3 regions of the Paenibacillus sp. PK1-4R genome follow, and region 2 is predicted to be linked to each of the others. Evidence: predicted binding sites of a transcription regulator. Region 2 holds the regulator's gene; each other region holds the start of a gene.

Region 1 (3,288 bases), 2.7 Mb from region 2:
ATGTATCATCTTTATCGATGAGATTGATGCTGTAGGACGTCAGCGTGGTGCTGGTCTTGGTGGTGGTCACGATGAGCGTGAGCAAACACTCAACCAGTTGCTCGTTGAAATGGACGGTTTCGGAGCTAACGAAGGTATTATCATCGTAGCTGCAACGAACCGTGCAGATATTTTGGACCCTGCCTTGCTGCGTCCAGGACGTTTTGACCGTCAAATTACGGTTGACCGCCCTGATGTAAGAGGTCGTGAAGCTGTCCTGAAAGTACATTCCCGTAATAAACCACTGACCAAAGATGTGAAAATGGATATTATCGCGAAGCGTACAACAGGTTTCTCTGGTGCGGATTTGGAGAATCTCTTGAACGAAGCGGCATTGCTTGCAGCGCGTCGTAACCGTAAAGATATTTCCATGAAGGAAGTTGACGAAGCGATTGACCGTGTCATCGTTGGTACGGAGAAGAAAAGCCGTGTCATCAGTGATCGCGAGAAACGAATCGTTGCTTATCACGAAGCAGGTCATACCATTGTAGGATATTTCCTCGAACATGCTGATATGGTACATAAAGTGACCATTATTCCGCGCGGACGTGCGGGTGGATATGTAATCATGTTGCCAAAAGAAGACCGTATGCTGGTTACCAAGCAGGAACTGTTGGATAAAGTAACCGGACTTCTCGGGGGTCGTGTAGCTGAAGAATTGTTCATCGGAGAAATTGGTACTGGTGCATACAGTGACTTCCAGCAAGCGACAGGTATTGTTCGCAGCATGGTTATGGAATACGGTATGAGTGAGAAATTGGGACCTATGCAATTCGGAAGTTCACAAGGACAGGTATTCCTTGGTCGGGATATCGGTCATGAACAGAATTACTCGGATTCCATTGCTTATGAGATTGATCAGGAAATGCAACGCTTTATCAATGACTGTTATGAGAAGTGTAAAGACTTGCTTGTTAAACATTCAAAAGAGATGCACCTGATCGCTCAAACTTTGCTTGAGGTAGAGACTTTGGAAATGGATCAGATCAAGCAATTGATCGAAACAGGTTCTTTGACTCCAAAAGCAGAGAATGACAATGATGGTGAAGGCACACCAACTGAAGGCGGAGAGCCAATCATCGACAACATCGGTGATGTGCGTGTCCGTATTCAAGGTAAAGATGAAACGCCTGAGCCACCAGCCGGAGATATTCCAAACGAAGCTCCGAATCTGGAAAAGGGTAATAACAATAACCCGGATGATGGCGGAACAAAGCCAACGTCTTAATGTATAATACATCTGGCTAGGATAGCAGGTGAAATCAAGAGAGCCCCTGGGGCTCTCTTTTTTTATCCATTATTTTAAAAGAGGATAGATAAAGATAAACGGGAGTTAGATGGCGAACCAGTTAGCAAACAGGTGGTTACAGCGCTGTTCCGGGCCTTTTTCATTTATTGACAGAGTCGTGAACGTTGTGTAAATTAGTTGTTAAACCGCTTGTGATTCGTTTCTCAAGCGAAGATAACGACTTAGGTTAGCCCACGAAACAGCGCATGACGCTGTCCCGATAAAGGAGAGGATCACAGGTGGAAGCTCTGGCTTTAGAGCGCAAGGCTGAGATGAACCGCGAGCTGCGTGCGCGGCTTATGGAGTTGAAGAAGGAACGTAATGCCATTATTCTTGCCCATTATTATCAACGTGACGAAGTACAGGAGGTTGCCGACTTCCGTGGAGATTCGTTTCTGTTAGCCCAGAAGGCAGCACAAACAGATGCGGATGTGATCGTTTTCTGTGGTGTTCATTTTATGGGTGAAAGCGCTAAAATTCTTGCGCCAAATAAAACAGTTATTATCCCGGACGAACGTGCGGGCTGCCCAATGGCAGATATGGTGAATGTGGATGGACTACGCAAATTGAAAGCACAACATCCTAATGCCAAGGTGGTTACGTATATCAATTCCTCGGCTGAGATCAAAGCAGAGACTGACATCTGTTGTACATCGGCGAACGCAGTCCGGGTTATTCAATCGGTGGATTCCGACGAAATTATCTGGGTACCGGATAAAAACCTGGGACATTATGTGCAGCAGCATACAGACAAGAAAATGATTATCTGGGAAGGTTATTGCAACACTCACGATATGCTTACAGTCAAAGATGTGGTGGAGATGAGAGCCAAGCATCCAAATGCAGAGTTTGTTGTCCATCCAGAGTGTCGCCCTGAGGTTGTAGAAATGGGTGATTTTGTAGGCAGCACAACAGCTATTCTGGAGTATTGCAAAAATTCAGCAGCGAAGGAATTTATCGTAGGTACCGAAGATGGTACAGGATATCAGCTTCGTCTGGATAGTCCGGATAAACAGTTCCACTTTGCTACCAAGTTCCTCGTATGTCCCAACATGAAGGTGAACAACTTGAAGAAACTGGTGAAATGCCTGGAAACGATGAAGCCGCAAATCTACGTGCCACCGGCCGTTGCCGACAAAGCCAGAGAATCACTAGAGCGCATGTTGTTGGTAAAGTAGGATGCGCTACTCTTGCTCCAAGACAGGTGAATAACATGATACCGCAATATTTAGTTGATTTTGATCTGTCTGCGCTACCCATGGTAGAGACGGATGTACTGGTTATAGGCTCAGGGATTGCTGGTTTGTTTACTGCCATTAAGGCAAGTGAACAACAACGTGTGTTAATGATCACGAAGAAGTCATTACTTGAAAGTAACACCAGATATGCGCAGGGGGGCATCGCTGCGGTTATTGCTGAGGATGATTCACCTGCTTACCACTTGCAGGATACACTTGTAGCAGGAGCGGGCTTATGCCGCTCCGAAGCGGTAGAGGCATTGGTGAATGAGGGTCCGGACGGAGTGAAGGAACTGATTCGTTTGGGTACTTTATTTGATCTGGAGAACGGCGAGTTGGCGTTGACGCAGGAAGGTGCGCATAGCCACCGCCGTATTTTGCATGCCAACGGAGATGCAACAGGATATGAGATTGTACGTGCGCTTGCGGTCGAAGTGAATGAACATCCCGGAATTGAAGTATGGGATGAGCATTTTGTTATTGACCTGATTACAGATCGAGGGGAATGCATTGGCGCTCTGGTTCAGAAGGATGACGGATCGCAAGTGTTCGTGAAGGCACAGGCCACTGTGCTCTGCTCTGGTGGGGCAGGACAACTGTACCGATACACGACGAATCCGGATGTAGCTACTGCCGATGGTGTAGCCATGGCCTATCGGGCTGGGGCTATTGTTCGTGACATGGAATTTATCCAATTCCACCCCACCTCTCTTTGTTACCCGG
Region 2 (3,288 bases):
TCATAGGATGTAATGCCCAGTTGCTTCTGTGCTGCTTGTATGGCGAGCGCTTCTTCCTTACGTTGGTCCTGTGTGACATAGACGTAATAACGCTGAAGTCCAAACAGAATCAGAACCAGTGCAAGCAGCGAAATCCATATCCACTTCTTTTTTTTCTTCAAAAGCCGAACTTCCTTTCCCTATGATGCTCTGTCCTGCAATTAACGAGCAAGCAGACCATCAAATGCCAATTGAGACTCACGCAAAATGCGCTCTTCATCCAGCGTCAGACATTCGCCGTGTTTCACCACTTGTTTCCCATCCACCCATACGTGCTCTACATCTTTGGCAGAAGCCGAGTAGATGGTATGCGAGATCAGGTCTGTATGTGGATAGAAATGTGCCTGTTCAATGTCCAAAGCGATAAAATCAGCCTTCATGCCAACCTGGAGTGCTCCGGTATTGTTCAAGAAGATGGATTTGGCACCGTATGACGTTCCGAGGAGTAACGTTTCGCCTGCTGGCACTGCCGTCGGGTCACCAGATACACCTTTGTGGATCAATGCAGCCAGTCTCATTTCCTCGAACATATCCAGGTTGTTGTTGCTTGCCGGTCCGTCTGTTCCGAGTGACACGGTAACTCCTGCTTTCAGTAACGCAGGAACCCGCGCAACACCGGAAGCGAGTTTCAGGTTACTTCCCGGGTTATGGGATACAGCCACATCATGACGGGCCAAAATTTCAATCTCTTCGTCATTCAGATGCACCGCATGTGCAACCAGGGATGGACGGGAGAAAAAGCCCAGTTTCTCCAGATGTGCCACAGGACGCAGTCCATAATCAGCCACGTTCTGCTCCACTTCACGAAGCGTTTCAGACATATGTGTATGGAGAGGAAGGTTCAGGTCGTTCGCAACCTGCACAAGCTTCTCTATGTAGTCAGGAGGGCATGTATATGGTGCATGTGGCGAGATTACGGTTGTAATGCGACCATCTGCCTGTCCATTCCACTCACGTGCAAACGCTGCCGACTCCTCCAGCTTCCGCAGTTGCTCTTCTTCCGAGCACAGCCCGATTACACCACGTGCCAGTGCTGCTCTAACGCCTGATTGCTCCACAACTTTGGCAACTTGATCCATGTGATCGTACATGTCCAGGAAAGCTGTAGTTCCGCCTTTCAACATTTCAAGCACCGACAGGGAAGTTCCCCAATATACATCTTCTGAAGTCATTTTCGCTTCCATCGGCCACATCTTTTCCTGCAACCATACTTGCAACGCAAGATCGTCTCCGTGCCCTCTGAGCAACGACATTGCTGCATGACCATGCGTATTGATCAGACCCGGCAGGAAGAACAGTCCTTTTCCATCCACTTTGGTACAATTTTTGTCTCCATCCGGCAATGTCTCACCAATATGCACAATCTTGTCATCCTCGACAACCATATATCCTTGAACCACGTTCCATGTTGTGCCGCCTTCATTAACGGCAAATTTGCCGTTGTGAATTACCCATCTATTTGTTGTCATCTTCCTCGTCGTCCTTTCCAGTCTCCAAGTAATAGGCCAAACTAAGCAGATCCGTTGTAAAGTCAGCATGGTGAATGCGGATATGCGGCGGTGTTTTTAGAATTGTTGGTGCAAAATTAAGGATCGCTTCAATTCCTGATTCAATAAGCTGATCCGCAACATTTTGGGCTTCCGTATCCGGAACCGTGATAATACCGATGCGGATGTTTTCCGTTTTAACCGCTTCCGTCAATTCATTCATTGGTTTTACCGTCAAACTGTTGATTTGGCTACCAATCTTCGGTCCATATGCATCAAATACAGCAACAATCTTCATGTTGTCTTTCAGATATGCGTTGTAGTTGGACAAGGCTTGACCGAGATTACCCGCGCCTACCAGAGCTACATTAATTTGCTGATCGATTTTGAGAATGTGACGAATTTTCTCAATCAAATAAGATACATCATACCCGATTCCTTTACGACCAAAATCACCGAAGTAAGCCAGGTCTTTACGAATTTGGGCCGGATTCAGATCCAGCCTCTGTCCAAGCTCTTGAGAAGAAACAGTAGCCACCTCACGCTGATGCAACTCGTTCAAATAACGCAAGTATACAGGCAGACGGCGTACCACCGCTTCCGAAATTTTATCCGATTTCATTCTTGCTCCCCCTTACCAAGGCCACGATAAAATAATAGATGAAAAGATGAGCATCCTGTATAAACTCAAAGATAAACGTGACATTTTATACAGAATGCTCCTTGTAATTTAGGTTATAAGTTCTTACGTGCAGCTGCTTTAATCGGATACGGAAATATCTAATAAAGTTTAACGCCAAACGATAGTGTCATGCAATGATATAACGAACAAAACAACCATTATTTTTGTTCATTAGCAGGTTTTTCCAACCACTCGGTAATTCGTGGAACCATCTGCTCCGTGAGCATGTGTTCCATTTTGGGACCAGGTAAAGAATATAAAAAGAATTTACCATAGTACGCTTCAATCACCCGTGTATCATAAACAATGACAATTCCTCTGTCCTTCGCTGTACGCACCAACCGGCCAAATCCCTGCTTGAAACGAATGACCGCTTGCGGCACGGACAGTTTCATGAACGGATTTTTCTTCTGTTCCTGAAGCAGCTCACTCTTGGCTTCCACCAACGGATGATTCGGTGGCTGGAAAGGCAGTCGCACAATAGCGAGACAGGTTAGCGCCTCACCCGGGATATCTACACCCTCCCAGAAGCTGCTTGTACCCAGAAGTACCGTAGCTTTGGCATCTTGGAACCTGCGAGTCAGCTTGGAGCGGCTTCCACTGTCAACGCCTTGCCCAAGCAACGAGATATCGTTACCAGACAGTGCCTCCTTCAGCGGATCATAGACCTGTCGCAACATCTTGTATGAAGTAAACAGAACCATCATGCGTCCACGCGTGGCAATTGCCGTCTCTGCGAGTGATCGCACCAGCATATTAACAAAGTGCGCATCACCCACACTGCCCTTCACACTCGGGAAATCACGCGGAATCACCAGAAGTGCCTGATCGCGATAGTTGAAAGGTGATGGCAGCATCGAAGTTAACAACCGATTATTCTCGGAAGCTTCCTGCAAGCCAAGTTGTTCAATCATGAACTGGAATGACTTATCTACCGAAAGCGTAGCCGATGTAAGTACAACACTTTTCTTTTTATCAAAAAATAAATCCTTAAGTTGTGCACTGACATCTACAGGTACAGCATACAGCTGAAGAGATTTACTTCGGAACTGACCGCTGGCTTCCATCCAGTACACCGTT
Region 3 (3,288 bases), 190 kb from region 2:
TCCGTATGATCCGCATCCCAGTGTCAATGACGGCATGTTTGTGTTGTAGATATCCCCGATGGCACCGTGTGTGGATGGCGAGTTCACAATAATCCGTCCGGTTTGCAGACGATCTGCAAATTTGCCGATCACTTCTTCATTTGTGGAGTGGATAACCGAGGAGTGACCCATGCCGCCAAAAGCAACCACTTCTGCTGCACGCTCAATACCCTCTGCTGCCGTTTTAACTTTGTAACAAGCAAGTACCGGACTTAATTTCTCAGCCGACAATGGGAATTTGGTACCTACCCCTTCAATCTCGGCCACGAGAATTTTGGTGCCTGCTGGAACTTCAATACCGCACAATTTCGCAATGCTTACCGCAGATTGACCAACAATCGCCGGGTTCACAGCACATTTCTCGGCATTAATCGCACCTGCTGTCAATTTTGCTGCTTCATCTTTGTTAACAAAGTAACAGCCATTGGCTATCATTTTTTTCTTCACTTGATCGAAGATCGGTTCTTCAATGATGACCGCTTGTTCGGAAGCACAGATCATGCCGTTATCGAAAGATTTGGACAGGATCAAATCCGTCACTGCCTGATTGATATCAGCACTTTTCTCGATAAAGCAAGGAACGTTACCCGGTCCTACGCCCAGTGCAGGTTTACCACAGCTATACGCTGCACGTACCATTCCTGATCCGCCTGTTGCCAGAATGAGAGCCACATCATTGTGATTCATCAGTTCGTTTGTACGATCCATAGAAGGATCATCAATCCACTGAATACAATCCGCTGGTGCACCATGTTTCACAGCCGCTTCCAACAGGATTTTAGCAGCTTCCCGGCTACAATTCTGTGCAGATGGGTGGAAACCAAAGATGATTGGGTTACGCGTCTTGATGGAGATCAGTGCTTTAAACATCGTTGTTGATGTTGGATTCGTAACCGGGGTAATCCCCATAATAATACCGACCGGCTCCGCAATTTTCTGGAAGCTCTCATACTCGTTATCTTCAATCACACCTACGGTTTTGTCATACTTGATGCTGTGGTATACATATTCAGTTGCAAATATATTTTTGGTGATTTTATCCTCATATACTCCGCGGCCTGTTTCTTCTACGGCCATCTTGGCGAGCATCATGTGTTTATCCAGACCCGCAAGCGCCATCGCTTGCACAATCCGGTCAATCTGCTTCTGGTCCATCTTCATGAATGCGGCGTGTGCTTTATTCGCTTTGTCGATTAACGTTTGAATATACTGACCTGCTGTCGGTTCTTTTGCTGGGGCGACTTCGTTCTTTACAGCCATCTCCCTCATCCTCCTAAAGGTTCGTATTAGTTTGTCTCTCTCGTTTACATTCACATCGTAACATGACAATAAACTTAATTATGTGATTTTTTTCACAAAGTATAACAAATTTAATTTAAGTTTTGTAGTGTCCTTCATACGACCATTTTCACTTCCTATTTAAAATATAGGGCTGTAAAATTCATCCTCTCCATTAAAAGTGAATTTTATCACAATGTTTGAAATTTCGTCATTTTTGCCCCCTTTACTTCCCCCTCAAACGGTAAGATTAGGTATATACTGAACTTAAAAATTGAACCACCGCAATTTGTACCGTCCTTCCTCCCGGCCGAGATGACCCTGATCAGGACGGCAACGGTTTGCGGCGAACCTCGGAGGCTACTGCTTACTACAGAAGGTCGTCCGATGGACATAAAGGGGAGATAGACTTATGAGAGAACTAACAACTGTACTGGAAAAGCGCGGTAATACCAACTGTTTCTCGGAAGCAAATTTCAACCATCTGCTGGTTACCATGAAAGATAGAACTTATCCGGAAGGTACACATCTGTACTGGGAAGGCGACATCTCTGACAAACTTTATTATATGAAACGGGGTCGTGCCCAGATCACCAAATCCACGGATGAAGGCAAGGAACTGATCATGTACATGTATCAATCCGGTGATATGATTGGCCAGGCTGATCCCTTCTTTGGCTCTAAACACAGCTTCTCAGCGGAAGTGCTGGAGGATAGTGAGATTGGTGTACTGGAGCATAAAGACTTGGAGATGTTAATCTGCCAGCATTGTGACTTTGCGATCGACTTTATGAAATGGATGGGCATCCACCACCGGTTGACACAGACCAAATTCCGGGATCTCATGTTATATGGCAAACCGGGTGCACTCTGCTCCACCCTCATTCGGTTGTCGAATTCGTATGGTGAGCCTCATGGGGAGCATGTCATTATTCACAAAAAAATCACCCACACGGACCTGTCCAATATGATTGGAGCCACACGTGAAAGTGTAAACCGCATGTTAAGCGATCTGCGTAAGAAAGATGCGATTGAATATGACAATGGCATGATTGTTATCAAAGATCTGAAGATGCTGCAAGGGATCTGTCACTGTGAACTTTGCCCGAACGAGATCTGTCGTATTTAATATTTGAATATGTTAATCGGATATTGCTTATATATTATAATGAAAAAAGCCCAGTTCTCTAAAAAGAGATTGGGCTTCTTGGTATACTTAGGATGCATTGGTCAATTCAAGCTTTACCGCATCACGTGGATTCAATTTCATGTCCAGACCATTTTCCATTAATTCTTTGTCATTCACCATAATGACCCACCGCTCATTCATACGAGGTGTGACATTCTCGACCGAAACGACAAATTTGTTATTCTCCGACATTCTTACAATGCCGCTGGACTTCAACACATCACGAACTGTGCACTCTTGAACGTAGACGCCGGCATATTGACGATTAAGGGTTGGCATAATGTTTCCACCGCTAACCTTGAGTAACGTTGTCTGATATGCAACGCCATCTCCCCCACTGTCAGCGGCTTTCACGTAAATGATCACTTCATCTTTGGCATGAAGTTCCATGTCCCAATCTTCCTGCTCAATATCCTTGCCATTTAATTTGACAGCCCAGCTAAGCGAAGAATCCAGAGAAACTTCACCGACGGATTGAATCCGTTTGCCATCTGCCGTAAAATCAACCAGTCCGCTATTGAGTAATGCTTTTTTGAGTGTCAATCCCTCACTAAAATCTCGCTTAATGGACTTTGTTGCATCAGGCAAAAACGTACTGCCATCTACAGCCACTGTGATCGTATTCGCTGTTTCTGTCTCCTTGACAATTGGCTGCTCAGAAGGCTGTGTCTCACTACAACCAGCCAAGATCGCCAGTAGGAGCAAACATACACCTATGTAACCGGGGATTTTCTTCATCATGTAGGTAACACCACCCTGCGTAAAATCATTCACCCTGTTGT

Evidence for each region. The regulator Rex, encoded in region 2, represses fermentation and respiration genes when NADH is low (regulators of the CRP and FNR family bind a similar motif). The targets are predictions, from matches to a motif close to TTGTGAAATATTTCACAA.
Region 1: the regulator Rex is predicted to act here: its motif matches at 1,478-1,495, upstream of nadA (quinolinate synthase NadA).
Region 3: the regulator Rex is predicted to act here: its motif matches at 1,380-1,397, upstream of adhE (bifunctional acetaldehyde-CoA/alcohol dehydrogenase).

The regions. Positions count from the first base shown of each region.
Region 1 is NZ_CP126535.1:64,954-68,241, forward strand. Features, by position in the region: gene ftsH (ATP-dependent zinc metalloprotease FtsH) at 1-1,267, shown strand, start outside; gene nadA (quinolinate synthase NadA) at 1,567-2,505, shown strand; gene nadB (L-aspartate oxidase) at 2,541-3,288, shown strand, end outside.
Region 2 is NZ_CP126535.1:4,352,424-4,355,711, forward strand. Features, by position in the region: gene QNO02_RS18755 (cell wall elongation regulator TseB-like domain-containing protein) at 1-161, opposite strand, end outside; gene QNO02_RS18760 (amidohydrolase) at 201-1,508, opposite strand; gene QNO02_RS18765 (redox-sensing transcriptional repressor Rex) at 1,495-2,148, opposite strand; gene dinG (ATP-dependent DNA helicase DinG) at 2,367-3,288, opposite strand, start outside.
Region 3 is NZ_CP126535.1:4,539,371-4,542,658, forward strand. Features, by position in the region: gene adhE (bifunctional acetaldehyde-CoA/alcohol dehydrogenase) at 1-1,299, opposite strand, end outside; gene QNO02_RS19705 (Crp/Fnr family transcriptional regulator) at 1,730-2,446, shown strand; gene QNO02_RS19710 (hypothetical protein) at 2,534-3,247, opposite strand.